DNA from 4 places in the Gracilibacillus sp. D59 genome. Region 1 is predicted to be linked to each of the others. Evidence: riboswitches for the same ligand, from Rfam matches in the RefSeq annotation. Region 1 holds a riboswitch; each other region holds the start of a gene.
What was found. A riboswitch is a leader RNA that binds a small molecule or an ion and turns the genes downstream of it on or off. The one in region 1 is predicted to bind thiamine pyrophosphate.
Positions count from the first base shown of each region.

Region 2: another riboswitch for thiamine pyrophosphate. It lies ahead of ACTWP4_RS18995 (DUF561 domain-containing protein); the one in region 1 lies ahead of ACTWP4_RS19420 (ABC transporter substrate-binding protein).
Region 3: another riboswitch for thiamine pyrophosphate. It lies ahead of ACTWP4_RS15240 (ECF transporter S component); the one in region 1 lies ahead of ACTWP4_RS19420 (ABC transporter substrate-binding protein).
Region 4: another riboswitch for thiamine pyrophosphate. It lies ahead of tenA (thiaminase II); the one in region 1 lies ahead of ACTWP4_RS19420 (ABC transporter substrate-binding protein).

Region 1 is NZ_JBQQCK010000014.1:88,950-96,658, reverse strand. Features, by position in the region: gene wrbA (NAD(P)H:quinone oxidoreductase) at 1-7, shown strand, start outside; gene ACTWP4_RS19440 (cell wall hydrolase) at 341-781, shown strand; gene ACTWP4_RS19435 (hypothetical protein) at 834-1,154, opposite strand; gene ACTWP4_RS19430 (DUF421 domain-containing protein) at 1,368-2,042, opposite strand; gene ACTWP4_RS19425 (hypothetical protein) at 2,216-2,371, opposite strand; TPP riboswitch at 2,544-2,653, shown strand; gene ACTWP4_RS19420 (ABC transporter substrate-binding protein) at 2,738-3,712, shown strand; gene ACTWP4_RS19415 (thiamine-binding protein) at 3,726-4,019, shown strand; gene ACTWP4_RS19410 (ABC transporter permease) at 4,077-4,832, shown strand; gene ACTWP4_RS19405 (ABC transporter ATP-binding protein) at 4,832-5,575, shown strand; gene ACTWP4_RS19400 (TatD family hydrolase) at 5,568-6,335, shown strand; gene ACTWP4_RS19395 (thermonuclease family protein) at 6,504-7,250, opposite strand; gene ACTWP4_RS19390 (YdcF family protein) at 7,580-7,709, shown strand, end outside.
Region 2 is NZ_JBQQCK010000013.1:129,912-137,620, reverse strand. Features, by position in the region: gene ACTWP4_RS19015 (ABC transporter ATP-binding protein) at 1-355, shown strand, start outside; gene ACTWP4_RS19010 (ABC transporter permease) at 348-1,580, shown strand; gene ACTWP4_RS19005 (M20 metallopeptidase family protein) at 2,219-3,385, opposite strand; gene ACTWP4_RS19000 (ferritin-like domain-containing protein) at 3,686-4,129, opposite strand; TPP riboswitch at 4,271-4,367, shown strand; gene ACTWP4_RS18995 (DUF561 domain-containing protein) at 4,454-5,068, shown strand; gene thiO (glycine oxidase ThiO) at 5,061-6,173, shown strand; gene thiS (sulfur carrier protein ThiS) at 6,189-6,392, shown strand; gene ACTWP4_RS18980 (thiazole synthase) at 6,397-7,167, shown strand; gene ACTWP4_RS18975 (MoeB/ThiF family adenylyltransferase) at 7,160-7,709, shown strand, end outside.
Region 3 is NZ_JBQQCK010000009.1:61,867-69,575, reverse strand. Features, by position in the region: gene ACTWP4_RS15265 (CAP-associated domain-containing protein) at 1-550, shown strand, start outside; gene ACTWP4_RS15260 (YckD family protein) at 584-904, opposite strand; gene ACTWP4_RS15255 (YkgJ family cysteine cluster protein) at 987-1,709, opposite strand; gene ACTWP4_RS15250 (energy-coupling factor transporter transmembrane component T family protein) at 1,907-2,701, opposite strand; gene ACTWP4_RS15245 (ABC transporter ATP-binding protein) at 2,685-4,145, opposite strand; gene ACTWP4_RS15240 (ECF transporter S component) at 4,152-4,742, opposite strand; TPP riboswitch at 4,898-5,004, opposite strand; lysine riboswitch at 5,155-5,337, shown strand; gene dapA (4-hydroxy-tetrahydrodipicolinate synthase) at 5,474-6,367, shown strand; gene ACTWP4_RS15230 (M20 family metallopeptidase) at 6,428-7,570, opposite strand; gene ACTWP4_RS15225 (YaiI/YqxD family protein) at 7,676-7,709, shown strand, end outside.
Region 4 is NZ_JBQQCK010000004.1:63,330-71,038, forward strand. Features, by position in the region: gene ACTWP4_RS08665 (DUF456 domain-containing protein) at 1-36, opposite strand, end outside; gene ACTWP4_RS08670 (type 1 glutamine amidotransferase domain-containing protein) at 397-921, opposite strand; gene thiE (thiamine phosphate synthase) at 982-1,632, opposite strand; gene thiM (hydroxyethylthiazole kinase) at 1,637-2,422, opposite strand; gene thiD (bifunctional hydroxymethylpyrimidine kinase/phosphomethylpyrimidine kinase) at 2,419-3,243, opposite strand; gene tenA (thiaminase II) at 3,245-3,934, opposite strand; TPP riboswitch at 4,044-4,151, opposite strand; gene lepB (signal peptidase I) at 4,210-4,758, opposite strand; gene ACTWP4_RS08700 (CynX/NimT family MFS transporter) at 4,907-6,100, shown strand; gene ACTWP4_RS08705 (hypothetical protein) at 6,336-6,650, shown strand; gene ACTWP4_RS08710 (organic hydroperoxide resistance protein) at 6,853-7,272, opposite strand; gene ACTWP4_RS08715 (iron-containing alcohol dehydrogenase) at 7,520-7,709, shown strand, end outside.

The DNA.
Region 1 (7,709 bases):
TGGATAAGACTAGGTAAGAATTTTAAAATAAATCCTTTTAAATAATAGAGAGAGTAGCAATAATTTTTTTGTTACTCTCTTTTTTTACATATTCGCCCCCGAAATCTCCTCATATCAGTGACACCGTATATTCCAATGGCTGTAGATGGCGGAACATATTAAACTCCACCATGTAAAAAATCCAAATAGAAGTATGAAGAACTGAAGCGAACACCTAAAAATCCGACTTGATCTTAGCTATGAATTCTTGCGAAATGGTCCAAGCCCAAACAGATAAGAATTACGAAAATCTTACATTTTTCAAAGATTTTTTCATACAATTCTTTTAGAGGTGATAATAGTGACAAGAGTATCATATAACGAAAGTGACATTAATTTAATAGCAAGAATGTTGAGGGCAGAAGCCATTGCTGAAGGGCGACTAGGGATGCTCATGGTTGGGAATGTTATTGTAAATCGGGCAAAAGCTGATTGTTTAGATTTTAAGGATGTAAGGACTATACGTGATGTAATTTTTCAAGTTCAAGGTGGAAATTATTCTTTTGAAGCAGTACAAAAAGGTAGTTTATTTTATAGACCAGCAAGAGAAGTGGAGAAAAGGTTAGCACGACAAGTTGTAAAGTATTGGAGAAAACATCCTTCTAAATATTCTCTTTGGTATTTTAATCCGTATGCTGAATGTCCACCTACATGGTATGGTCAACCATTTGCAGGACAATATAAACAACATTGTTATTATGAACCACAGGCTAATACATGCGGAAGTGCTTATAGATTTTAACAAATACACAATACATTGGGGGGATTTTGATCGTTATCGATCAACACTCCCTTTAGTCTACTAGTAATATATATGTAGATACACTGAAAACGAAGAGTGTAGATAAAAGTAAAAACGAGAAATATTCTTTTTTTTCGATAACTAACATTTCAATAACCCGAACAGAATTAGATAATCCTAAAGAAAATAGCATAGCAAAAAGTAATAAAGTCGGAGAATCAGTTGACGGATTTGAACTTACTAACCCCGTAATAGATATCAATAACACTCGAACTGCAAAATAAATCGTTAAAACACTAAAAATAATGTCTATAGCTAAAAATAACTTATTTCTCTCTAAATACTTTTTTTGAATCTTTTCTCCTATTTTCATTTTCAGCCCTCCTTATAGCCATGTATACGATTAAATTAAGCTGTCATAAGCATAATCTCTTCTGTCAATATTTTAACATAATATTCCAAAAAGTTGAAATTAATCCATAAAAAAGACGAACATTTAATGACCGTCAGTTGAACTCATGCATCTGTTAGATAAAGTAAAATTGTTAACAATTTCAAATTTTTTCTTTTATTGTAGTCGTACGGTTTAAATAACCTGTACAAAAAGACCTTCCCCTTGAAGCCATTCAGCTATGAAAACATCTTTGTAGTCAGTAATATTATAAGTGTTTAATTGTGATTTCAGCCAAGATTCATCAAAGCCCAAATCAATGATTTCGTCCCATAAAACTTCTCCGTCTCTTATCAAAGTGATTGGTACGGAAACTACTTGTGAAGGCATATTAAAATCTTCCTGAGTCGTTTTTTGATACTTTGACTTTTTTAAAATACTAAGCGATCCGTTTGCCTCTAAATAGCAAAAGGCGACTTCACGAATAGAAAAGGTTTCACTTTGTCGAAGTAAATTTTGTAATTGATTTAAATTCATTCGATTTTTCTTTAATGCTTCACGATCAACAATTCCATTTTTGATAAGAGCAGAAGGTTTCCCTTCAACCAAACCTCTGATTGCAAGGAATTTTTGACTTAAATACTCAACGAAAAAAAGTAATCCTCCCCAAATACACATAGAATAAATAATATAAAGGACGCCTATTTTATGATCGTATAAAGCATTTCCAATTAATTCTCCTAAAACAATAGCTGCTATAAAAGTGAACGGGGAAATTTGATTAATGATTTTTTTTCCTACAAATTTCACTATGATAAACAAGAAAAAAAATCCAACTATAAGTTCAATTGTTAAGTACATAATTTTCATTTATATACAAACTCCACTTTTTTAAATTTGTTCAACCGATACTAGTAATATTTTGCATGATTTTCACCTGAATATGTATCGATATTACAAATCAATCAGATAGGTGCTTTAAACCTTTTCTGTAAAAAAATCGATATCATCATTCTTTGATTCAATCTACTTCATTAGCTTTGTTACTTTTCTATGTTATTCTTCTTGTTTATGTTCAAAGCAATATATAAAAGTAAACCAAACGCTCCTCTACCAAGCAATACCAGACCGAATTCTCCAATTAGTAATAAGACATAAGTTACAATCATACCAAGTAATACATATAAAAATACTTGCATTTAAATATCCTCCTTACCAAAACTTTAATATTTCTTCTTCCACAATACTGCAATGTAATTAGAGTGTTGGAAATAGCTATTGTCGGTTGGAGAATTTGGTATGTTAATTAGTAGGGTTAATAAAACTTGATCAAAAGTACGAATTATGTCAAAGTAGAAGGTAGTAATAGAATAATGAATGTAGGGGGACCGGTGTTGCCGGTTGAGACTGTATCCGTAAGATGCTGACCCTTAGAACCTGATCTGGTTAGCACCAGCGTAGGGAACATATGAGATAATAGTATCTATATGCGCCCTAGGCAATTCGTCTAGGGCGCTTTCTTATATGTTCCTCTAAAAAGATAATATAAATAGGGGGATTTCATCATGAAAAAATTTTTAATTGCAATCATAGGTTTGTTTATTTTGGCAGGATGTGGGAATGAAGAAAAGACACAAGAAGAATTAGAGAAAGTTACCTTAGTATTAGATTGGACGCCAAACACTAATCACACCGGACTTTATGTAGCCGAATCAAAAGGATATTTTAAAGAAGAGGGCCTTGATGTGGAAATTGTCATGCCAGGTGAAGCGGGGGCAGATCAAACTGTAGCTTCTGGCCAGGCAGAATTTGGTATTAGTTATCAGGAACAGGTAACAGAAGCACGTACTCAAGATATACCACTCGTTTCGATTGCTGCAGTTATTCAGCACAATACTTCCGGTTTTGCTGCACCAGTGGAAAAAGGAATCACATCACCTGCTGATTTTGCAGGGAAAACGTATGGTGGTTGGGGTGCTCCTGTTGAATCTGCAGTTATCGATGCGTTAATGAAACAAGAAGGTGCATCTGTAGAGGATGTAGAAATCGTAAATATGGGAAATACCGACTTTTTTACAGCAGTTGAACGTGATGTTGACTTTGCCTGGATTTATTATGGCTGGACAGGAATCGAAGCCGAACTTCGAGGAAAAGAAATTGATATGATGTATCTCACGGACTATTCGGAAAAACTAGATTATTATACGCCAGTTATTACAACAAATGAAGAGATGATTGAACAAAACCCGGAAACCATTGAAAAATTTATGGCTGCAGTAAGTCGCGGCTATCAAGATGCAATTGATCATCCAAGTGAAGCTGCTGATATCTTAGTTGATGCCGTACCAGATTTAGATGAAGAATTAGTCCATGCAAGCCAAGAATGGGTATCGCCAAAATATCAAGACGATGCAGACAGATGGGGCGAGCAATCAGCAGAGGTATGGAGTAATTATGCCGAATTCATGTTTAATAATGACTTGTTAGAGCGTGAACTAGACGTTGAAGCAGCGTTTACCAACGAATTTTTACCAGAATAATGGAGGGATCGCAATGGCTGAAGCATTAGTTAGTGTACAAATCATTCCAAAGACACCAAAAGGAGAAGATTCAATCCCTTTTGTTGATGAAGCAATCAAAATTATCGAACAAGCGGGGGTCAAATATCAAGTCAATCCATTAGAAACAACCATGGAAGGTGATCTTGTAGATTTATTATCTGTTATCGAAAAAATGAATCATCGTATGCATGAGTTAGATTGCCCAAGTGTTATCTCACAAGTTAAAATTTATTCTCATAAGAATCATAAAGCTTCTATGAGTGAATTGACCAAGAAATATCGTTAAATGGGAAAAAGCGGTCACTAAACAATAAAAAGTGGCCAGTAAATAGGAGCATGTTTTATGTTTAGAAAGTCATTTTTACCAGTCACAGTGATCATTAGTATTTTAATTATATGGGAAGTTTCCAGTCGCATCTTTGATATTCCGACCTGGGTCCTTCCTGCACCAACTGTTATTATTCAGGAAGCGATCAGCGGCTGGAATGACTACCAGCACCATATATTTTCGACAGTTTTGTTGACTGTTTGCGGACTAGCTATTGGTGTTAGTGTAGGGTTGATTATTGCGGTAGTCCTTCATGTTTTGCCCAAAATTCGAGAAGCACTATATCCACTGCTTATCATGTCACAAAATATTCCGATTATTGTGCTCGCACCACTGCTTGTTATTTGGTTCGGATTTGGTGTAACGCCGAAATTATTAATTATTACTTTAGTATGTTTTTTCCCAATCGTTGTATCTACCATAGATGGATTAAGGCATACAAACCCGGAATTAATTCATTACATGAAAATGGCTGGCGCTTCGAAAAAGCAAATTTTCATGAAGCTTGAATTGCCTCATGCGGTTCCACAAATGTTTTCCGGCTTAAAAATCTCAGCTACCTATAGTGTAATGGGTGCTGTAATATCTGAATGGTTAGGTGCCAATGAAGGAATTGGTGTATACATGACGTTGGCTTCATCATCGTTTCGAACTGACAGGGTATTTGTTGCCATTTTATTTATTATGATTTTATGTCTGATTTTTTTTGCGATTATCATTGCTGCTCAAAAAATCATATTAAAATGGCATCCGGGTAAGGAGGATCAATAATGAGTACACTAGAACTCGAGAAAATTACAAAAAGCTTCGGTGAACAGACGATTCTGGATAACCTGGATTTACAAGTGAATGATGGTGAATTCGTCTCCTTACTAGGACCGTCTGGAAGTGGGAAAAGTACAATTTTTCATCTAATCGGCGGGCTCTATCAAGCAGACCTTGGCACGATTCGATTGGATAATGAAACGATTAATGGTAAAAGAGGCGCTATTAGTTATATGCCGCAGACACCATCGTTATTCCCGTGGCGTACGGTTTTAGAAAATGTTATTTTAGGTATGGAGTTATATCAAAAGCCTGATAAAGAAAAAGCGCTCGCGATGTTGGAAAAGGCTGGATTAAAGGATTATGCCAACGCCTATCCACATGAATTGTCAGGTGGAATGCGTCAACGTGTTGCATTTGTACGCAGTTTATTAAGCCCACAATCTTTTATATGTCTAGATGAACCTTTTTCAGCATTAGATGAGTTCACAAGGTTAGAAATGCAAAAATGGTTATTAGCTATCTGGGAGCAAGAACGGCCCTCTGTCTTATTTGTGACACATAACATTGAGGAAGCTATTTTCTTATCAGATCGAATTCTTGTCTTAGGTGCGAAGCCTGCTAAGGTCATCAACGAATTCAGCATTGATTTTAATCGTCCGAGACAGGAAGAATTAACCTTATCGACAGCATTTCTTGAAAAGAAAAAAGAAATCTACCAAACATTACGAGGTGTATTGGATGTTTGATGCACATATTCATTTGGATTGGTATCAGCCAAATCAACAAAAAATAATTATGGATACATTAGAAGTGGATGGTATGATTGCCGTATCAAGTGATCTGAAAAGCTGTGAAAAAGTTTGGCAATTATACAATCAGTATCCAAAAGTTTTTCCGGCTTTTGGCTGGCATCCGGAACAACCACTTCCAACTAGTCAAGAAATAGCACAAATCGAAACTTTGATTCATAAACACCATGATCAGATAGTTGCCATTGGCGAAGTGGGTTTACCTTTTTATAAGAGAAAAGAGGAGCCCAATCTCCGTTTGCAACCTTATATTGTAATATTAGAACGATTTATGATTTTAGCCGCGCAATATGATTTGCCGATTGTTTTGCATGCAGTATATGACGATGCGGTGACGGTATGTGATTTATTAGCAAAGCATGGCGTGAAGCGTGCCCATTTTCATTGGTTCAAAGGAGATGCAGCAACGGTTCAGAGGATGATCGAATCAAATTATATGATTTCTGTAACACCAGACTGTGTTTATGAAAAGGAAATCCAAGACTTGATAGGAAGTTATCCAATGGAACTAATGATGGTTGAAACTGATGGTCCTTGGCCGTTTGAAGGTACCTTTCAAGGAAAAATGACACATCCTAATATGATAAATGATGTGATTAGGAAAATAGCGGGGATTAAAGAGTTACCATTACAACAAGTAGTAGAACAGGTGGAACAAAATACGAAAAAATTCTATCGACTAGAGAAGCATATATAAGCAAAGCCCGAAACTCTTTTCGGGCTTTGCTAATTTTATAGAAAGTGTCCAGTAAATCGTAAAAAGTGTCCAGAAACGGTGCCAAAGTGTCCAGTAAATTAAGAAAAGTGTCCAGAAAAACTGTAAAAGTGTCCAGAAAAAAATTATCAGAAAAAAACTAGATTTTCATTATTCACAAGCTACTCCATCACCATCGCCATCCATATAACTACCATAACCTGGATCCCCTTCGTACAGCGGTGTTGCACCAGCTTCACGCGCTTCTGTACAATTAGCATATTCAACATCCTTATCTTCTTGATCATCAGTAGGGATTTTATGGTTAAATCCATCATCTGTTACGTATCCATCAATACTCCAGATTCCAATCTCTGCTTCACGTGCTAGTTGTTCCGCTTGTTTCATTTCGTCTTGATGGGTGTAAGGTGGATCATAGACATATGCATAACGCGCTAATCCTTCTTCTAATAATAATTGGTTAAAATTTTCTCCATCTACCCAAATATAGCCGAGTAGACGATCATATTTATCACGCTCTGGTCCATCAAATTCAACTTTAACTTCTTTGCCAGTCAGCTTTTCGACTGCGAAATTAGACGCTTCCGGACCGAACGGCTGAACAGGGAGGTTAGGGTGTTTTGTTTCCGGAGTATCGACTAATAACAGTCTTATTGTTTCTTCTTGACCATCTATGTCAATATTGACTGTATCTCCATCGACTACACGACTGACGGTTGCCTTAGCGAAATTATCATCATTTGAATTAGATTCTTGAATTTCCTGTGTTACTGTTTCGCCGGTTGTATTGTCCGTTGCTGGTGTATCGGTTTGATCATTTTCGACTGTTACCGTACCACAGCCAGTCAGTACGGTAATCACGATAAGTAAACTGATCAACCATTTTTTAATAAACATGATGTGTCCTCCTGTTGTGCTCATTGTTATAATTGTCACTAGTAAGTTATCTAAAAAAAGGTGGTATGTTAAGATGTATACAATTCTTTTATTTCTGTTATTAGTAATTTTGGGATTTTTATTAAACTATTTAGACATTCGTGTATATCTCCCATTAATTGTCTTTAGCTTAATGTTAGCCTTAATGATTAGAGGTGTATACTTATTGAACAGTATACACAAAAAAATAGTAAGAGAAAATAAAACATTAAGTGAAAGAATACTAGAAAAAAGATTAAATAATAGGAACGATTAGATTTTCTTATGATAGAGTGGGAAAGGAATATTGTATGAAAAGAATGGTATTTATACTGGTAGGGATCATGATCACTTTTTTTATTATCCATACGGCGGTTATCACCATTGATGGGTTATCCGATGAAAGAGAAGCGTCAGAGATTGGCGTTGTCCTTGGTAATA
Region 2 (7,709 bases), on a different contig from region 1:
GTTTCCGATCCATTTTTCCAAAGGGATGAGACAAAAGGTGATGATTATGTGTGCGTATCTGGTCGAACCTGATTTGTATATTGTGGACGAGCCTTTTGTCGGATTAGATCCACTTGGAATTCAATCCTATCTGCAATTAATGAATCAAATGAAAGAGCAAGGTGCAGGTGTATTAATGTCTACTCATATCTTGGCAACGGCAGAGCGTTATTGCGATCGTTTTGTTATTCTTCATGATGGCTTGATTCGTGCAAAAGGTACCCTGGAAGAATTAAGGGCTGCTTTTGACCGTCCAAAAGCAACATTAGATGATCTTTACATCCAATTAACGAAAGAAGCCGATCAATATGCTTAATGCACATCGATTATTTGTTGAACGTTTATCTGCACATATGAAAGAACTAAGCCGTTATTTACGCTATATAGTTACAGGTCATATCGTGATCGCTATGGTGTTTATTGTCTCGGCCATGTCTGTTTATTACCAGCGGTTTCTAGAGGATATTCCTGACTATTTTCCATCAGCCTGGGTAATCGCGATTGTATTAGGTGTGGTAACCGCACACAGTCCGATTCAGACATTGTTAAAGAGGGCGGATATTGTATTTCTAATTCCTGCTGAGTCTCAACTTTCTAGTTATTTTACGCGAACTTTAGTCTACAGTTTTGTAACCCAGATTTACTTATTTGTCCTAGCGATGGCTGCTGTTGCACCGTTATATATGGCTGTTTTTTCTGAAAACTCGTCTTATGGGTTATTGTTCGTCGTATTGCTTATTATTAAAGGATGGAGCTTAGTGGCGAATTGGTGGATGTTACGTATTCGCGATAAAAATATCAGAGTCATGGATAAAGTTGTCCGTTTCTCCTTAATTGTGACGTTAGTTTATTTTTTTCTTGCTCAGGAGATAATCTTTTTAGCGGTGGTTACTGTTTTGCTGATTGTTCTTTTTGCCACTAATTATCAAACAGCTAGGAAACATAAGGCGTTAAATTGGGATTTGCTAATCGAGAGTGATTATTTGCGAATGCGCTCCTTTTACCGATTAGCCAATATGTTTACAGATGTTCCACATTTGGAAACACAGGTAAAAAAGCGCCATTGGCTATCGCGTTTGTTGACAGGATCGCTTCCTTTTCAACAGAAACAGGCGTATCCTTATTTGTATCGCTTAACAACAGTTAGAAGCGGAGAATACCTAGGCATATATATAAGACTGCTTGTCATTGGCGGGTTACTGATTTACTTCGTACCCAATCCATGGCTAAAGCTTATTTTTGCCTTATTATTTATGTATATGATCTTTTTGCAAGTGATCCCATTATGGAAGCACCATGCAACATTAGTATGGTTAGATCTTTATCCAATTGCACAACAAGTAAGAGAACAAGCATTTATTAAATGGATGCAGCAATTGATTTTCGTTGTCGCCCTTGTCTTTATTTTATTTCTGATCATTATCGGCGAGTGGTTAATGGGCATATTGATGGCAATTGCAAGTCTTATGTTTATCTTATTTGGAATCCCGAATTATTTGACCAAGAAAATTGGTGAAAATAATGTAAACCCGTTTCAATAATTGAAACGGGTTTTTTCATAAGTAAAGAAAGCATATAATCCGCGGTATCGACGCATTTGTAAGCAGAGTAGCCATTTTGAAATAGCTTGTACAGGAAACCATCGCTGCGGCTGTCCACTTCCCTTTCCACGGGATTTTCGCCTAAGCTAACTTTGGTAAGCAAAGAGCGCTTACCAAAGTGGATCTTAGTCGAAAATCATTCCGTAGGAGTGGAAGTGGACGGCCTCCGCTATGAAACTGTTCTACAACGTTTGTGACTGCTAACTTCTCGAGCTTTCTTAACCTGTGTAATAAAATTGGAATGTCAGCGAGTACATTCATAGTAGAGCAATAATTAGCGTAGGCGTCCACTTCGACTCCTGTGGGATCAGCGTGATCTGAAGATCCACTTTTGTAAAGCGATCTTCTTTACAAAAGTTAGCTGAAGACACGCCCCACGGAAAGCGAAGTGGGCAAGCCGCAGCGGTTGTTACGCCTATTATTCATGTCAAAATAACTACTTTGGATAGGACCGGGTGGGCTTTCCCGGTTTTTCTTATACTGTTAATAGTCCGTAAAACCCCGTTGATGGAAGTTCTACTTTATCATTTGAGTGCTAGGAGAAGCGGGATCGGATGGCTTTGTGCGTCCGCATGGAGTTATCCATTTTCATTCAACGTAGCAGCAATCAACATTTTTGCCGCTATTTTCATGGCTCGCTCGTCAAAATCAAACATCGGGTGATGGTGAGGTACGAAGCCATTTTCGATTTGGGCTCCTGTAAAGAAATAGGCACCAGGTATTTCTTCTAAATAATAGGCAAAATCTTCACCTGTCATACTTGGTACAATCATTTCAGCCTTCTCTACTTCTTTCACCTGTTCGGCAGCAGCTAATACCTTTTCAGCATGCTCTGCATGGTTGACAACAGGTCTGTATCCGTAGGTATAATCAAAATCATAGGATACATCATAGCCAATACATGTGCCTTTTAGCACTTTTTCGATTTCCCCTTTTATAAAATGTTGTACGTCCGGATTAAAGGTGCGTACCGTTCCATCAATCATCGCTACATCTGGAATAACATTGTACGCATCACCTGCATGAAATTGTCCGATCGATAGTACAGCTGTTTCTAATGGATCAATCCGTCTTGAGACAATTTGTTGTAGATTCGTTACAAGTTGTGAACCAACTACAATCGGATCTTTCGTCTGGTGTGGAATTGCTCCATGACCACCTTTTCCTTTTATTTCAATGGTGAAGTGATCTGCTGCTGCCATAAAGTTCCCACGTGATGTTTGAACGAGACCATAGGGTGTATTTGTCCAGAGATGAGTGCCATAAATGACATCAACATTCTCTAACACGCCTGCTTCAATCATTGGCTTGGCACCACCAGGGGCAAGTTCTTCAGCATGCTGATGAATGAAAACTACTGTGCCAGCAAGTTCTTCTTGGTGGTTTTTTAATACTTTGGCAACGGCAAGTAATGTCGTCGTATGACCGTCGTGTCCACAAGCATGCATAACACCGTCATTTTTAGATTTGTATGGCACATCCTTTTCATCTTGAATCGGCAGTGCATCAAAGTCAGCGCGTAATGCAACGGTTTTACCAGGCTTAGCACCTTTTAAGGTGGCTACAACACCGTTACCCCCGATATTTGCTTGATAGGGAATGTCTAATATTTTATATTGTTCCTGAATAAATGCTGCTGTTTTATGTTCTTGAAAGGAAAGCTCCGGATATTGGTGTAAAAACCTGCGCATTTCCACCATTTCATTATATAAATCATCAATTTCCTCATATAAAGTGTTCATCATGTCCTCACCCCACAGAAGATTTTCTTTTTATCACGGTGCTAATCGTCCGCAAAATCCCTACTTCAATGTTTGAGTGAATCTAAGAAGCTAAATGGGGATAACGGATGTTCACACCCTGATAAATTTCGCTAACCATCAGTGGGAGTCAAAAATCCCCACTGATGGAAGTCTTACTTTATTATACCATAGATTCCTAGATTTTCGTTTTTGTAAGCAGGTGGATATTATAGAACAAAAAAACAACCTCCAAACAAATGGAAGTTGTTTTTTCTATATTAAAAAAAGGGGGGGGTTAGTGAATTATTGAAAGCTCTTGTCTGACAAAAGTCGCTCTGTTTCTTCTTTATGACTAGTTTCATCTGCAATAATATCTTCTAATTTCACAACTAGTTCGGTTAAACCAAGCTCATCTGCTTGTTGTTTTCTTTTTTCATAACGCTCAATTGTTTCTTTTTCAGCTTGATAAGTAGCTTCTAACAAATCTTTAACATCTGTTAGTTGTTCGACTTTTGCTGGTGTTGTAGTTGGAGTACCACCTAATGTTTTGATTTTGTCGGATAAATATAAAGCATGTCCAATCTCATCATTTATTTCATCTTCAAAAAATGGTTTCAAAAAGGAACGATATAATCCAGAAACAACGGATGCATGGTACGTATACATGATCGTTGCCGCATATTCATTTGCTAAATCCTCATTTAATCCATCAATTAAAGTTTGTAATTTTTCTTGATCTTGGGCCATTAACTTCAACATCCTTTCTTATTTATGTTTCCATTATATGTCTACCCTTATGGAGAAATATTAAACATATAAATCGGATTATTTTTTGTTGGCGAATGTTTAATCCTATGTTATCCTTTTCCTGTAAGTAAAAAAAATACGAATGAACACTAGGGGAGCCATTTGGCTGAGACGAATCTTCGGACCCTTTGAACCTGATCTGGTTAACACTAGCGGAGGGAAGTGGTAGAAAAGCGATAATTAATTGAAGCTTTCGATACATACCACTCGTCCATGCTGGATGGGTGGTTTTTTATTTCCTTTAGGTCAAAGGAGGTTGTACCAATGCAAGGAATTCACCTAATTTCCAATGGCAGATTGACAGAAAATGATTTGCAGTTTGTGCCAGAGAATATCGATAAGGTTGATTTTATTCACCTTCGGGAAAAGACTAAAACAGCAAAAGAAATAGTGGAAATGATTGATTTGTTGGTAGAATCAGGTGTACCAGCAGATCGGATCATTATCAATGACCGTGTAGATGTAGCATGGGTAAAAAAGTGTAAAGGAGTCCAGCTTGCATTTCATAGTATTCCAGTTGCAGATGTAAAAAACTCCTTCCCAATTCGTATCGGTAAGTCAGTACATTCCCTGGTCGAAGCCATCGCTGCGGAACAAAATGGCGCGGATTTTCTACTTTATGGCCATATTTTTCCAAGTAATTCTAAACAAGGCATCGAACCAAGAGGTGTAGCTGCGTTAACAGAACTTACCGAAAATGTTTCGATTCCTGTTATCGCCATTGGCGGAATTACCGAACTAAATATGAGCGAAGTACTGGATGCTGGTGCTAGCGGTGTGGCAATTATGTCAGGAGTATGGGATGCCGAAGATCCTACCAATGCATTGAAGTGTTACCGCAAAGTGTTCGACAAAAGGAAGGAGGGACATCTTGACTAAACGATTCGATCAAATCATTGTTGGCGGTGGAGTTATGGGAGCATCGATTGCCTATGAATTAAGTAAAAGAGGTTACCATGTACTACTGTTGGAAGAGAATATAATTGCTGGTGAGGCATCGAGTGCTGCAGCTGGCATGTTAGGCGTACAAATGGAGTTCGAACAGGACTCACCATTATTTCGCTTTGCCAAAGAAAGCCGTGACTTATATTCTCGTTTAGCAAAAGATTTACTGGAAGAGAGTGGTATAGATATTCAGTTAATCGAGAAGGGTGCATTGAAGTTAGTCTATCATCAAGATGAAATCGATGATCTCAAAAGAATTGCAAGTTTTCAAACACAACAAAAAGTGGAGGCAAAAGTGATTTCACCGGCAAGTATACCGGAAAAAGAACTTGCTACCGATTTTTATGCAGCTCTTTATTGTCCGACAGAAGGTCAAGTATCAGCGCCACATGTAACGAAAGCATTTGCGAAAGCTGCAGAACATTATGGTGCTGTGATTCAAGAACAGACGAAGGTGCAAGATATCCTGAGTGAAAACGGGAAAGTCAAAGGCGTGAAGACAGATGAAAAAGTGTACACCGCTGAAAGTGTCATCATGACTTGCGGTTTTAAGAGTTCTCATTTTTCTCGGTATGTTAATCAACTTACACCTGTGAAAGGCGAATGTCTGTCCGTTGTTACGGAAAAGCCTCTTATTCAATCGACCATTTTTACAGAAGGTTGTTATCTCGTTCCCAAAAGAGGTAATCGAATCATTATTGGCGCAACTTCAAAGCCAAACCAAACCGATAAAAACGTGAAAGTAGCAAGTGTTCTTCATTTGTTATCACGGGCCAAACAGATACTTCCGGCATTAAATCAGGCAACCATAGAAGAGGCCTGGGCAGGTGTACGTCCACTAACAAAAGATGGTCTTCCCTATTTAGGAGAAGTACCAGGTGTATCAGGATTATATGTCGCAACTGGCCATTACCGAAATGGTATATTGCTAGCACCGAGAACATCAACATTTCTAGCAGATATCGTCGAAGGGAAACAAGTCAATCAAACTTATTTGGAGGCGTTTTCGTTAAAGAGAGAAAGTATCATTTCAGTGTAGAAAGGAGGGCTGATATTGGAGATTATCGTGAATGGAGACCCGCTAAAAGTAAGAGAAGGTATCACTAATATTGAAGAATTAATCCAAGAATTGCGTTTGGAGAAGAAATCATTAATTGTGGAGCATAACCAAACCATTTTAAAAAAAGAAAAACATAAAGAAACGGCAATTTCAGAGGGTGACAAATTGGAAATTGTTCATTTTGTAGGAGGAGGATAACACAATGCTTAAAGTAGGTAATTATACATTCAATTCTCGATTATTTTTAGGGACAGGTAAATATCCAAACTATGATATTCAAAAACAAGCGGTAGATGTATCTGAAACAGAAGTATTAACTTTTTCGGTACGTCGGATGAATATTTTTGATGCAGACCAGCCGAACTTTTTGGAAAAAATAGATTTGAAGAAGTATCGTTTTCTACCAAACACAGCTGGTGCCAAAAATGCGGAAGAAGCAGTAAGAATTGCTAAATTAGCGGATGCATCAGGTCTATGTGACATGGTCAAAGTAGAGGTGATCGGTTGTGACAAAACATTGCTTCCAGATCCTGTTGAAACGTTAAAAGCGACAGAGACATTACTAGCTGAGGGGTTTACTGTACTGCCATACACGTCTGACGATGTCGTACTTGCTAGAAAACTAGAGGAATTAGGTGTGCATGCGATTATGCCAGGAGCTTCGCCAATTGGTTCTGGGCAAGGCATTATTAATCCATTAAACTTGCAATTTATTATCGAGCAATCTAGTGTTCCCGTGATTGTAGATGCTGGAATTGGTTCGCCGAAAGATGCTGCCTATGCTATGGAACTAGGAGCAGATGGTGTTCTTCTCAATACGGCTGTTTCTGGTGCGAATGATCCTGTCAAAATGGCTGAAGCTATGAAATTAGCAGTGGAAGCGGGGCGATTAGGATTTGAAGCAGGTCGAATAGCGAAGAAAGAATATGCGGTAGCAAGTAGTCCTAAGGAAGGGATAAGTGTTGGTGAATAGTCGTTATCATCGCCAAATGCTCTTCGAACCAATTGGCGAAACAGGACAAAAAAGATTACAGGAAAGCCATGTCGTAATTGTTGGTGTTGGTGCACTTGGTTCAAGCAGTGCGGAAATGTTAGCAAGGGCTGGAGTAGGAACGTTAACCTTAATTGATCGTGATTATGTGGAAGAAACCAATTTGCAACGGCAACAGCTTTTTTCAGAAGAAGATGTCCGAATGCAAACACCTAAAGTAATTGCCGCTAAAAAAAGGTTGGAGGCAATTAATCATTTGACTCAAATCCATGCAGAAGTGATTGATGCCGGTGTGGAGGAATTAGAAGCAATTGTACCGAAAGTGGATGTGGTGATTGATGCCACAGACAATTTTGATACAAGATTAATTATTAATGATATTTGTCAAAAACATCAAAAACCATGGATTTATGGAGCTTGTGTAGCAAGTTATGGTGTGACGTTCACGGTTTTACCTGAGGAAACACCATGTTTGCAATGCTTAATGGATCATATACCAAGTGATGGAGCAACGTGTGATACGG
Region 3 (7,709 bases), on a different contig from region 1:
TATTAATGATAATGATGACCAGGACACATATTTAATGGATGATAACTATGTCACTATTTTTTATGATATTCATCAAGAGGATAAGATAGCTGCTATACAAATCATTTCAAAAAGTCTTGAAAATCAAAAAGAAGACTATTTTGCAGCTCCGAATAATGCATTAGCAGAAGGTTTGGAATATCAACTCTTTGATCTTACTAATGCAGCGAGGGCTAAATTTGAAGAGCCGATTTTGGAATGGCATGAAGCCTCTAGGGTAACCGCTCAAAATCATAGTGAAGACATGGCTGAGAATAACTTTTTTGGGCATACCAATTTAGAGGAGCAATCCCCGTTTGACCGCTTAGAAGAAGATAACATCACTTTCCGTATGGCTGGAGAAAATTTAGCAGCAGGTCAACCTAGCAGTATATATGCTCACCAAGGACTGATGAATTCAAAAGGTCATCGAGAGAATATATTAAATTCTGATTTCAGATTAATGTCTGTAGGCGTTGCTTTTCAAGAAGACGGGCAACCATTTTATACGGAAACCTATCTAACGCAATAATGCTTACCTTCGTCAGGTAAGCATTATTTTTTATTATTCTGCTTCTTTATCACGTTTCATGTGATGTTTATGATCCCATTTTGGAATGAAATTGTTTTCTTCTAGCTTTTCATATTTTTTCTCCAGATGTTGTATTATTTTTTGGGCTTTTTCTTTCGTAAACACACCGTATTCTACATATTTTTCGATAATCTGCTTTTCTTTTTCGATTGCTTCCTTCTGCAAGCCTTTCATTTCTTCTATCTGTTCGTCAGAGAGCTTAACATCCTTCGGTTCCGCTTGAACAGATGAAAGGAATAAACCTCCAATTGAAACCGTCAATATACAAGCCATAAATAACTTTCGTAAACTCATATCATATCTCACTCCTTTTTCCTTAGTATTGCAAACTTTATTTTACTTATGCGAAAAATTAGAGTGGATATTGATATGTCTATCAATAGTCTTTCATCCAGTTTATTAACAAATCTTCCTGATACAAGTCATTGGGATATTCAACTATTCCTGTATCCTCTTGTTCATATAAATACATTAATAATTCATTGATAGCTCCCATGTACTCTTGATAGAGAAATTCATAACTAATCGTCTCTTCTGGCATGACATTATCAGCACATACTGCAGGATCAGTGTAATTAACATAAGTTCTGCAAGGTAAGGGCCTTATCTCATAAGCTAAGCATTGATTGGTTTCTGTATCTAACATGACACAAGGCAATAGTGATTGTTTATAGTTATATTTTTTATCTTGGTCTGTCACATCTAAGTCAGCAAATCGATCGACTTTATCTTGATACATACGATAATAATTATCAAAATGCAGTTCTAATTGCTCTTTTCGTTCTTTTGGCATTTGGCTGATAGATTGTTTGATTAGCTTGGCTTCCATTTGATTGATTACGATTGGAAAATAGCAACAAAACGCACAGCCCATGCGACAAGTCGGCTCCATTTCTACGGCATTTTCCATTTGATTGATTTCTTTTGATACTGCTTCAAGCAGAAGTCGAAAACTTTTGACTAATTTTTGATCAGTGGAAAGATTGCTATCTATTAATTGCTCAACGATGTGATAAAAAGCATCTTCATTAATTTGATATTTCTCATTTAATTCCTTGCATTTTTTAATAATTTCTTCATGTGTTAAATAACCAGTCATGTTTGATTCTCCTAGCAGTTTACATTTATTAGATTAGTATAACAGATATTTGAATAGACTAGGTTAATTATCGTTTTCCAAATTAAAGAAGATGCGGTCCAACTCCTGACTTGTTATATGAATCGTTCTTGAAATTTTTTCTTTTAAGTTGTTGATCGGTTTGGTCGTTACATAGGTTTATCCCTTAAGTATATAGCTTACCGTACATTTTCAATAGGAAAAACTATGAATTGTTCACTGCAAATATAGGAAAGAAATAACCAAGCCGCTAAAAGAATAGAAAAAAGAATATCTTTATTCGTGTATTTTAACTGATAATAATAGGTTCTTTGACTATCTTTTGAAAACTTTTTGGCTTCCATAGCTACAGCGATTCGGTGCGCTCGTCGAATACTTTGAGCTAATAATGGAATCGCATATAATTTTATTTTTTCGTACCATCCTTTTATCCCTTTGGAATATTGGACAGCTCTCACTTTTAATGCTTGTTGTAATGTTTGAAACTCTTCAACAATGATCGGCAACATCCTTATGGCCGCCATAAAGCTGTAAGCATACTTCGGTTTTAATCTTAATTGTTGCATAGTTGAATAGAATAAATAAACCGGTCTAGTCGTTAAAGCAAATATTAAACTTAAGATACCAAAGACACAACTCCTAAGCCCTAAGTGAATACCGCGATAAAAACTCTCTTCTGTTATATGGATTAAGCCTAATTTAAACCAGGTAGTTTCCCCTTCACCAAAAAAGATCATAGTTGTAGAAGATGAAAGAAAAATAATCAATAATGGAATAGCTAACAACCCGATTACTTTCCAGGTATGTCCGGTACCAAAAAGATATAGTAGAAGAGCACCAATAATCATATATAACAAAAAATTGGGATTGTGCACAAATAGCATACCAATAAACAATGCGGTCAATATCAATAATTTAAAACTGGGATTTATCCGATGCAACCATGTAGATTGGTAATTAATACTGATTGACATACATATCATCCTTCAACGTATTTTCGAACTGTTTGGAAAGATCAATGATATCTGTGATTTTTCCATCTTTTATTCGCCATTCCTTGGTAGCGTATAGTTCTACTATTTCAGTCTGATGAGTAACCATCACAATGGTGACACCATTTTTCCTGCATTCTTCGAAAAGTTCGAGCATTTGGAAGGTATTTTTAGCATCCTGTCCAAAGGTCGGTTCATCTAATAACAGAATATCAACATCTGCTATTGTTGCAGTTGCTACACTTAAACGTTTCTTTTGACCAATAGATAATTGATATGGATGATGGTCTTTAACATGATACAAATTATATTTGGTCAAATGTGCTTCTATTCTGTTTGCGAACTGTTTTTGTGGCACATTGCTATGCTTTAATGAATGCTCAAGTTCTTCGTAGACACTGTTTTTCACAAATTGCAGTTCAGGGTTTTGAAAAACATACCCCATTTTTCGGTAATCGCATGTTCTTATATCCTCCGCTATAAAATAACTAATCTCTCCTGATGTTTTAATTAATTGCATCATTGCCAGCATAAGCGTGCTTTTACCAGAACCATTTTCACCGGTTATTGTTATCCAATCTCCTCGGTTAATTACCGCATTTTCGACATGCATTTTTAAATGTTTCTGATAATAACCGGAAAAAGATTGCATGGTTACAAGTGGTTGATAACTATGTTCATTATGCGACTGTTCTGGTAATTGACTTGCATAATCATCCCAAATATGGGGATACCATATCCCATATTGATAGAGTTTACTGCGGAATTGATTAAAAATATCGTTTGGCTCACCGTCGGCCACTATAGAACCAGTGTCATCCAAGATGATAACTCGATCAACTAATGATAATACATGATCAATTTTGTGTTCTACAATCACCACTGTCTTATCCTCTGAGACATTCTTCAAGGTGTCCCAAACTTGTTTAGTACCAACTTGGTCTAGCATAGCGGTTGGTTCATCTAAAAAAAGCACTTCAGGTTCTAATGCTAAGACAGATGCTATCGCAAGACGTTGTTTCATTCCACCAGATAATTGTTGGATCGAAACGTGATAATCATCTAATTGTAATCCAACCTGGGTTAGGTATTGGCAAATTAAATCATCCATGTCTTGTCTTGGAGTATTTCGGTTTTCCAATACAAACGCAATTTCTTCATCTACATATGGCATACAAAATTGAGCATCTGGGTCTTGAAAAACCATGCCGTACGATTCTGATATTTGTTGTTTATCTGCTTTTAAAGGCATTTCAATAACGTCTGGTATTAAGCCGGCCATGATTTGGAGTAATGTAGACTTCCCAGAACCTGAAGGACCGACAAGTAATACTTTCTCCCCTTTATTAATGGATAATGAAAAATCTTTAAATAATAAAGATGCCGCGCTTGGATATTTTGCTCGCATATTTTTAATTTCTAACATCTCAGTTTACCCCATCTCATCGTCCAACTTTTTGTAATCGTCCTTTGAAATGGGACGAATAGCTTTCGTAACACCTGTTTTGTCCAATGCTTCTACTAAATAGTAGGCAAACACACCGGTGATCAATATCGATCCTATTAATCTGGCAACAATCAATAATGTAAGATTCCAAACGGCTAATGAATCGATATAACCATAAAACACATCTAAAATGAGTGAACCTATTGTTGCTCCCACTGCTGCCAAACAGGTAACATATAAACGATAACTTTTGTATCGATACATTGCAAAAATCAGTTCACAGCCTAACCCTTGTACAAGGCCATATAACAGTAAAGATATTCCCCACTGTCCACCAAATAAAAATTCACCCTGGGCAGCAGCAAGTTCTGCCAATAAAGCAACCCCTGGCTTACGAATGATAAGGAAAGCTACTGTAGCTGCCATAAACCACATACCATAAATTAATTGGTCTAGGTGTAAGCCAAACACTCCAATTAAGCTGTATAATGGACCCCAAAGTTTGTAAATAACACTAAAAATAAAGGCAATGACAATCGTTACTAAAATATCTGTTAATGTTAAAGATTTTTTCATTAAACACATCTCCTTTTTGTAATAAGTATTGATCTAGGCTTACGCCTTCTACGTTCCCTTTAATTGTGCCAAGCCCCCTTCAAACACAAAAAACCACTATCCATACAAACGTAGAGATAGTGGCTATACTTATCCATATAAAAGGATTGCAATATATTAGATACTAGCCACTTCCCTACGCTGGTGTTAACCAGATCAGGTTCTAAGGGTCTTAAAGTATTACTTTAATCTCAGTCTTTAAAAGACACCCCTAGTGGAATGTGTTGATAATATTTAATTCGATTACATCATATCAAATTTTTCCATATTGTCAAGAAATTTTTTAATAAATCGGATTGCACTAATCGATATTTTTTGATATAGTTGGTTACAACGTAAAACAATTAAATATTTTGCTTCAATTTTTTATTGAAGTGAGAATAGAGGTGCAAAAACCATTAGTACATAGTTGGAGGCTGATGTCGCCAGAGAAAGCTATGGAAAGGGGAATTTGCCGAAGTAATCTAAGTATACATCAACTTAAATTACTGGTCCTTCATTGAATAAATGCAGGGCTGTCATATAGTGACGAACTATATGGAGGGCTATCTCACGCATCGAATCCAGTGTAAAACCAGATGCAACAATGAGACCCTCATTGTTGCATCTTTTTTATTAACATTGGTGATGAGATACCCTCTATTCAATGGAAATAGTCAAATTGTTTTAAATCTTTGAATAGAGGTGGATGTATCATGAACTTTGGACGTGTATTAACAGCAATGGTTACTCCTTTTGATCCAAATGGAGAAATTGATTACGGAAAAACAGAGCGCTTAATTAACTACTTAATTCAAAATGGAACAGATGCATTAGTTGTTACAGGAACGACTGGTGAATCTCCGACACTATCAAAAGAAGAAAAAATATCTTTGATAAAATACGCCGTTAAAACAGTTAATGGCCGGGTGCCAGTTATTGCTGGGACCGGGTCAAACAATACGCGCGAATCTATCGAGATGACGAAAAAAGCGGAAACGATCGGTGTAGATGGCATCATGCTTGTAGCACCTTATTACAATAAACCATCACAAGAAGGTTTATACCAACACTTTAAAGTGATTGCGGAATCTACTACTCTACCTGTGATGTTGTATAATATTCCAGGAAGAACGAGTATTAATGTTAATCCTGAAACCATTATTGAACTTTCCAAAATTGACAATATCGTGTCCGTAAAAGAAGCTAGCGGTAATCTCGATGTGATGACCAAAATTATTCGAGAAACAGATCAGGACTTTTCATTATATAGTGGAGATGATAACTTAACACTTCCAGCTGTTGCTATTGGGGCAAATGGAATTGTTTCTGTTTCTTCACATATTGTTGGAAACGAAATGAACGATATGATTGCTGCTTGTCAAAACGGGGATATGTTGCGGGCACAGGAATTACATCATTTCTTGCTACCGATTATGCAATCTATGTTTATGGCACCAAGTCCAACACCGATAAAAGCAGCATTAAGCATAAACGGAATCGATGTTGGAGGAGTTCGTTTACCGTTAGTACCTTTAAATGATGAAGAGATGCAATTATTAAGACATCAGCTACATTTTCTACAAGAAAATTATGATGCAGGTTAATTTAAAACGCAATTCACTTTTATAAGTGAATTGCGTTTTTTCGTATCTAAACAAATTCGCCTATGATTTTGCTAATTCATCGATGACATGTGCTAGAAGAAGTGTTCGCGGGATGAAGGATTCTAATTCGAGATATTCGCTTTCTCGATGGGCTCTTCCTCCTACCGGTCCTAGACCATCTACGGTTGGTATACCTAATGCAGAGGTAAATGAAGCATCAGATCCGCCACCAGTTTCCGTATCTTTAATAAAAATATCTAGTTCGTCTCCAACTCGTTTAATAATACGTAACAATTTTTCTGTTTGTTCCGTTTTTTCCATTGGCGGGCGATTGATATCCCCTTCCATGTTGACTTTGGTCCCGTCTACTTCGGTACTGGCCATAATTGTAGCGATTTGTTCCTTTATTTCTTCTGCTTGCTCTTGTGTTCGGAAGCGTACATCGACTTGAGCTGTTGCATGATCAGAAACTGTATTCACTGAAGTTCCACCTTCAATTAAGCCTACATTGACATGAATGCCCTCTTCCTCATCGGTAATATCATACAATTGTATAATTTTATACGCTAACTCTTCAATCGCACTTCTTCCTTTTTCAGGTTCGATACCTGAATGAGCTGCTTTCCCGATTACTTCCAATGTGTAAAGACCTTTACCTCTTCTCGCTGAGACGATCGCACCGTTTTTGCGGGCTGGTTCCATTACTAATGCAAATTTTTTATTCCGGGCATGTTTTTCGATTAGCTCTCTAGAGGTTTGAGAACCTATTTCTTCATCGCTCGTTAATAATATTTCCACCTGTCCAACAGACTCTTTCTCACTTTCTAGCAATGCGTTAATCGCATAATATACAGAAACAAGACTTGCTTTCATGTCGATGACACCTGGACCATATGCTCGATTCCCTTTTATACTAAAAGGTCTTTCCTTAGCTGTTCCCTTTTCAAACACGGTATCCATGTGTGTAAGAATCAAAATAGTTGGTTTAGATGGATCCACATTCTTTTTTCGAACAATCAAGTGATTGCCTGATTCCTCTTGTTTCACTTCCTCCACTTCAAAATCAATGTCTTGATAATATTGTTTCATGACGGCTCCAATTTTATCGACACCTTCTTTGTCGTATGAGCCACTATCGATATTGACTAACTGTTCTAACATTCTCAGCATTTGTTCTTGTTGTTCTTCTAAATAGCTTTTCATTTATTTCCCTTACTTTCTATTGATAGACTAAGAAAATCATACTATAATTTTGTCGATTTTGCTATACTATTTATACCTACTATTTTTGAGAAGGGAGCGAATATCATGAAAATATATGTCGATGCAGATGCTTGTCCTG
Region 4 (7,709 bases), on a different contig from region 1:
ACAGACAATAATCAATGCCCACCATACCATTTCCATGTCTTATAATCCCCTATCCTACAATTTTGAAAAATCCTACTTACCGCTATGCGAGTAGTTTGTTTACCATATACTTTTGTCTACAGTTCAACCACACCCTATTTCCGTTATATCTCACTCATTATTAAAAATGGATGAACATATTAATGTATAGTTCGATTTTTACGACAAATCTTTGTTCTCTCACGGAAGATTTGTCGATTATCTTGGTTTATTCAACAAATCTTTGCTCACTCACAAGAGATTTGGTGGTTATCACTCATATAAAGCCAGACAAAATCACCAAAGTTACTTCGCACTGATGTATTCTCATAGTTATAAAAAGATCTTACAAGGAAAACCCTGTAAGATCAAGTTTGTTTACTGATTGGCAAGGAAGTCAGCATATGCTTTCACATATGGTGGTAAATCCGGTGGGCGACGACTGGAAATAATATGTCCATCTGTTACGACCGGTTCATCACTCCACAAGCCACCTGCATTCGTCATGTCATCTTTAATACCTGGCGTGCTAGTTACTTTTTTGCCACGCAATATACCAGCAGAAACCAGTACCCATCCCGCATGACAAATTTGGCCGATCGGCTTTTTCGCTTGATCCATATAACGTACCATTTCTAGCACTTCCGGGAACCTTCTTAGTTTATCAGGAGCCCATCCACCCGGCACTAGGATACCATCATAATCTTCTGCATTTATATCGGAAAAAGCATAATCAGAATTTGCTGGAACACCATATTTTCCAATATATTTTTGATTAGCCTCTTTTCCTACCAAATCAACCGTTGCACCTTCTTCACGCAAACGTAAAATAGGGTACCATAGTTCCAAATCTTCAAAATCTTCGTCTACTAAAGCAATTACTTTTTTATTTTCAAGACGCACAATATTACCTCCTTCACCTTAATACTATTAGTGTATCAAAAGTGAGCCCACATTATCGAATCATTGCTCCCGTGTATAATAATTAGCGTACTTAAAAAAAGTACTTGCTGTAGTCTCAGGATTTTCGGCTTGGCTAATTGCTGAAATGACTGAGACTCCATCTGCACCAGATTTCATCAGTCGAATCACGTGTCCTAAACGGATACCACCAATCGCCACAATCGGCAGATCTCCTACTCTTTCTCTTATTTCCTGTAAACCTTTTGCCCCAATTGGTTGTTTCGCATCCTCTTTCGTATTTGTGCTATAAATTGGGCCTACTCCAATATAGTCAGCACCGTCTTTCTTTGCCTGAACTGCTTCCTCTACATTAGTTGATGACACACCAACAAGCCAATTAGCAGGGACAATTTTTCTCACTTCATTTATCGACATATCGTCCTGTCCTACATGAACACCATCTGCCTCTATTTCCAGCGCTAATTCCACATCATCATTGACTAAAAAAGGGACATGATATTGATGACATAGCTCTTTCATTTGAATGGCTAATTGCTTTTTAGCTTCTCCTTCAAGAGCACCTCGGCCTTTCTCGCGAAACTGAAAAAGGGTAATACCACCCTTTAACGCTTCTCTTAGTACATATAAGGGATCTTCTTTCGTATTATTACTTCCGAGTATAAAATAAACTTGCAATACATCACGTTTCATTCTTTTAAGAACTCCTAGTTATTTGTTTTTTCTTGTTGACTTCTTCTCCATCTACTACAAACAATTGATCCAAGAATGCTATTTGAAAACTTCCTGGATAGGTATGCATTTCTGCAGCATTTTCTGCTGCCACTCCATAATAGCTAAGTGCATTAGTCACAGCTTCTATCACGTTTTCACTTACCGATAAGAAGGACGCAATAACAGCTGATAATAAACACCCTGCACCAGTTACTTTTGTTAGAAGTGGATGACCATTGGAGATTATAACTCGTTCATCTTGGTTGATAACCACGTCTTTTTCCCCAGTGATAGCAAGAGGTACTTGTAATGTATCAAAAGCTAACTCTGCTAATTGTTGTACATCGATACTACTTGAACCTTCGACACCACGAACTTGAGCATCAACTCCGGCTAAATTGGAAATTTCCCCTGCATTCCCTCTGATACATGTTACCTTGACTTCCTGTACGATTCGCTTAGCGGAATCTGTTCGGAATGTGGTAGCACCGACACCCACCGGGTCTAACACAACAGGTACCCCTGCTCGATTGGCAGCTTTACCTGCTAAAATCATCGCATCGACTTGCTCTTTTGTTAATGTCCCAATATTTAATACGACAGCACTTGCAATCTGCGCCATTTCTTCTACCTCTTCTTTGGCATTCGCCATTACAGGTGCTGCACCAACAGCATATAGTCCATTTGCTGTGAAGTTCATTACTACTTGATTTGTAATATTATGAATCAATGGTTGCTGCTTTCGTACCTCCTCAATTAAATGGCTCACTTGAATGCCTCCCTTTTATGAGGTAAACCTTTTAATCTGTATCCCCAATGATTTGTCGGACCATGGCCATGACCTAGCTCTAAAGGATACTGAATGGCATCTGTAATAAAATCCTTTCCGATTGCCACTGCGTCTTTTACTGTCTTACCTTTTGCCAGTTCAGCAGTGATGACAGCGGAGAAGGTACAGCCTGTTCCATGCGTATGTTTCGTATCAAAACGATCTGCCTTTAGATAATGAAGATTTTTACCATCATATAAAACATCCACAGCTTCCCCTTGCAGGTGGCCACCTTTAACAACCGCTGCTTTTGCACCTAAATCATCCACAATCACTTTCGCTGCTTTTTCTGCGTCCTGATTATGATGAATCTCAAAACCTACTAAAATTTCCGCTTCCGGTATATTGGGTGTTACTACTGTAGCAAGAGGAATTAGCGTATCACGAATAACTTGTCTTGATGCTTCATCCATTAAGGAATCACCGCTTTTCGCCACCATAACCGGATCAATAACATAAGGAATGTTCGTTTTTGCTAGTTTTTCTGCTATTAATTTCATCATATCGACAGTAGCGATCATCCCAGTCTTGATTGCTTGCGGTGGGATATCTGTTAATACAGCATCTAATTGCTTTTCAATAAAATCAATGGACAAGTGTTGCACATCTTGAACTCCCAATGTATTTTGCGCTACTACAGAGGTAATCACACTCATACCATAAACTTCTCGTTCCTGAAACACTTTCAAGTCTGCTTGAATACCGGCACCACCCGATGGATCGGTTCCAGCTATTGTTAGTGCTGACGCTACTTTATGCATTTTAATTCCCCTTTCCATCTAATGAAAATGGCCATGCTTCAACGTTATATGCCATCTCCCAGAATAAATACTCTAGCTGACAGCTTTTCATAAAGGCTAATTTTGCTTTTTGTTTTTCTCCTTCTCCTACTTGTTCTGCCCACTTATCTAAACGTTCACATAATTCAGTCGTAACGGATGCTGTTTCTTCTTTTGCGTAAAATGTAATCCATTCATAGAAAGGGTGTTGCTCTGTCGGTTGATATTTATCTTTTAAATAATGTCCGATTTCCAAATAGGTCCATGGACAAGGTAACAAGGCTGCAATTAATTCACCTATACTTCCTTGCTGAGCTACACTTTTCATGTGTGCTACATAATGATCAGCTGTCGGTGGCAGAGGATATCCTTGCAATTCATCATAGTCCACTCCTGCAACACGACACAAATTATGATGTGGATGAATTTCACTATTTAAGATGAAGCCGATTTTTTCATAAAAATACGTCATATCTTCTCTTGTAGTGCTTTTCGTAATGGCAATACCATAAATATTCATAAACGCATTAAGGTACTCAAAATCTGCTTTTACATAATGAATGATTGCTTCTTTGTGTAGGTTCCCTTCACCAATTCCCACTACAAAAGGGTGTTCAAAAATACCTTGGTAAATATCATTTGCCGCTACTCGCAATTCTTGACTAAATGTCATGTCTACTGCCTCCACAAAAAATATATATTTCCATAAAAAAGCCGCTCGCGGGTAGCGGAGCGGCTCTTTGAATAATCCATATCAAAAAATAAAGGTGCATGTATTCACACACCATCCGACTCCACTTTCCTACGCTGGTTTTAACCAGTTCAGGTTCAAAGGGATCAAGAAATCGATTCTTATCTCAGCTGCTCTTGCAGCACCCCTAGCGGAATTTATTATGAAGTTATAACCAATAAAACATGGATACGATGAAATGTCAAGTTTTCCCGTCTCTAATTAATTATCCCAAATGAATCAATCGGCCAGATCCGCATTTTGACATCTCCAATGATAGCTTCTTCATTAACAAACCCAAATTGACGGCTATCTTTACTAACTCTTCGATTATCCCCTAAAACAAATATTTTGCCTTCGGGAACACGTTCTTTTCCTGTTAATTCTTTAAGAGTGAAATCATTTGTAAGCTTTTGACCTTCAGAAAGCAAAGATTTGTACTTATCAAGATATGATTCTTCATAAAGTTCCCCATTAATATACAGGTTATCATCTCTCATCTCGATCGTATCACCAGGAAAGCCAATTACCCTTTTCACATAATTATCGTTTGAATCTGGTGCTTCGAAGGCAATTTCGTCAAAACGATCTATATTGCTTATCTTACTCAAAATGATCCGGTCTCCATCTTTTAAATTCGGCATCATCGATTCACCTTTGACAACTGAAGGTGTAATCAAAAAGTGCCGACATAGGAGTACGATTATAATAGCAACCAACAACGCCTTCAACCATGAAAGTAATTCTTTAACGACTTTATTCTCCATTATAGACCTTCCTTCACTTTACTTAACTTTTACTTGTGATTTATATATGTTATTCTATTATAATGCTAAATCCAATGATAGTTTCTTACTTATTTTAGCATATTTTGTATGGCAATTGTTAATTATACCATAGAAATAAGGTGAACAAATGAAAACAGATCAACATTTAGCAAAGAAGTATTATACTATTCTTTTTATTACAGGAATTATTCTATTAGCCTTTAATTTAAGACCCGCCATTACTTCTGTCGGGCCCATTATTGGAATAATCCGTGAAGATTTATCCATCAATAATTGGAGCGCAGGCTTTTTAACCAGTCTACCTCTCATAGCCTTTGCTTTTATGTCACCAATTGCTCCAAGAATTGCCAATCGAACAAGTAATGAAAAAGCATTACTTTACGGTCTTTTAACATTATTAATTGGTATTTGGGTTCGTTCCACTGCATCCATTACTTTATTATTCATCGGGACCACATTAATTGGTGTGGGAATCGCCATCATTAATGTCATTTTACCAAGTCTTATTAAAAGTAATTTTCCTACTAAGATTGGTTTAATGACCGGTGTTTATACTACTTCCATGTCTATTTTTGCAGCATTAGGATCTGGGTTAAGCGTTCCATTAACAACAACTGCTGGACTCGGCTGGAAATGGTCATTAGCTAGTTGGAGCATATTAACGATCATTGGTATTTTTGCTTGGTTAGTGGCGATGAATAAAGCGCCCCTTCAAGAAGATAGTGAACTGTTTGAACCGAGCACAGTCAAATTATTGCGTTCACCTGTTGCTTGGCAGGTGACCTGTTTTATGGGGTTACAGTCCTTTTTATTTTATGTGACGATCTCATGGTTAGCTGAAATTTTGATTTCCAATGGGTTTTCGGGATCAGTTGCTGGATGGTATGTAGCATATATGCAATTCATTAGTTTGCCTGCTACCTTCTTCACACCTGTTATCGCGAGTAAACTAAAAAATCAACAGCCTGTCGTCGCAGTTTTTGGTTTGTCTGGACTTATCGGATATAGCATATTGTATTTTGAGCCTGATATTATTGGATCCACCATTGCGATTACGTTAATTGGTATTATGTTAGGGGCAAGCATTAGTTTAGCATTAGCCTTACTTGGACTAAGAACCACTAACGCAAGACAAGCAGCTGAATTATCAGGTATGTCTCAATCTTTTGGTTACTTGTTAGCATCAATTGGACCAATTGTTGTTGGTCTTATTTTTGATATCACGAACGATTGGCAGCCTTCTATTCTAACGATCATATTTATTGCATTACTTATGACCGGTTTCGGTTTAGGAGCAAGTAGAAATAAGAAAGTTTTATAATCTGTTTTGCTCTTCGTGTGCTATTTTGGATAAAAAAGTAATAACATATTATATAAAGTGAGACTATGATCAGGGTGTTAGCGTCTATTAACCCTAACCTTATTCTTGTGTTACTTGAAGCTTGAAGTGGTGGTCTTTCAGACGGTTAGTACCGTGATAAAGAACTTAACTTTACCGTTCTGTATATCAGGTGTATACTGGATGTATGTAATAAGAAAGGGAGATGGTTGTAGCTATGAGAAAATCCCTCATCTTTGTCATGATAATGTTAACCATTTCTCACTTTATCACACTATCAAATTATCAATCTAATGTATTTAACATTGAATTAAACGAAGAACTACATGCGACTTATTATTATGATGCTGACTATCATGATTCATCGGCAGACAAAGGTATTTTTAATGAAGGTCGATTAATGATTGGAATATTACTATTATCCCTGATTCTTTACTCTCTTCAACAATCATTCGTAGCACGACATTATTTGCATGCAGTATTTTATCAATCTAATTATCTGATCACATTCGTACCCCTTCCACAAAAATAATTTGAAGGAGGTATTATCATGTGGTTTAGATTCTTTATGATTGGTCTATTTTCCCTTGCAGCATTGAGCGTCTGGTTGTACCAGGGAATTGAATTCATTCACGCATTTACTGATTACTTTAAAAATCGTTCTTAATAAAAAAGGGTTTTTCTTATCTAATAACAAGAGCACGGTTTCCAAAAAACCGTGCTCTTTCTATTATTTATACAGCTTTTGTTTTTAGTTCTACATCAATATTGCCTCTCGTTGCTTTTGAGTATGGGCAGAAGTCATGTGCTTGTTTTGCTAGTTCTTCTGCTTCTTCCTGTGATACGCCTTTGATTTCTACGTTAAGTACTACACCAATTTTGAATCCTCCGTCAGCTTCATCTTTTAATAAGCTAACTTCTGCCGTAATAGAAGAATCAATATCTTTTTTTTGTTTAGATGCCATTAAGTTCAAAGCACCGTCATAGCATGCAGAATAACCTGCAGCAAATAATTGTTCTGGATTAGAGCCTTTTCCATCACCATCACCAGCTGGATTTACCAGGTTTAAATCAATTAAACCATCATCTGATTTGACATGACCGTCACGGCCACCTTGTGCAGTTGCTTTGGATGTAAATAATTTGTTACTCACTCTATCCACTCCTTCAAATTAAATTAGAACGTTTGCTTTTTGTTCTATATTATTTATTCTACCAGTACTATTCCTTTTCCTTCAATTATTAAACATTCCTTTTAATTAAAGTGGAGAAAATCATCAGATTTCAACCGGTATTAGTTACACACTATTATCTTTAAAGAACATAAAAGCATTATACTTTACACAAACTTAGATTATTGCCATATTTAATAGTGGATGTTGATTCCAAGGAGGTAAAAGCATGCAAAATTTCATTTTTCATAACCCGACGAAGTTATATTTCGGTCAAGGGCAATTAGAGAACTTACAAACAGAATTACAAAGTTACGGCGATAATATTCTTGTTGTCTATGGCGGCGGAAGTATTAAACGAAACGGATTATACGATCGGGTTATTGATATATTAAAGCAAGAAAATAAAAAGATATTTG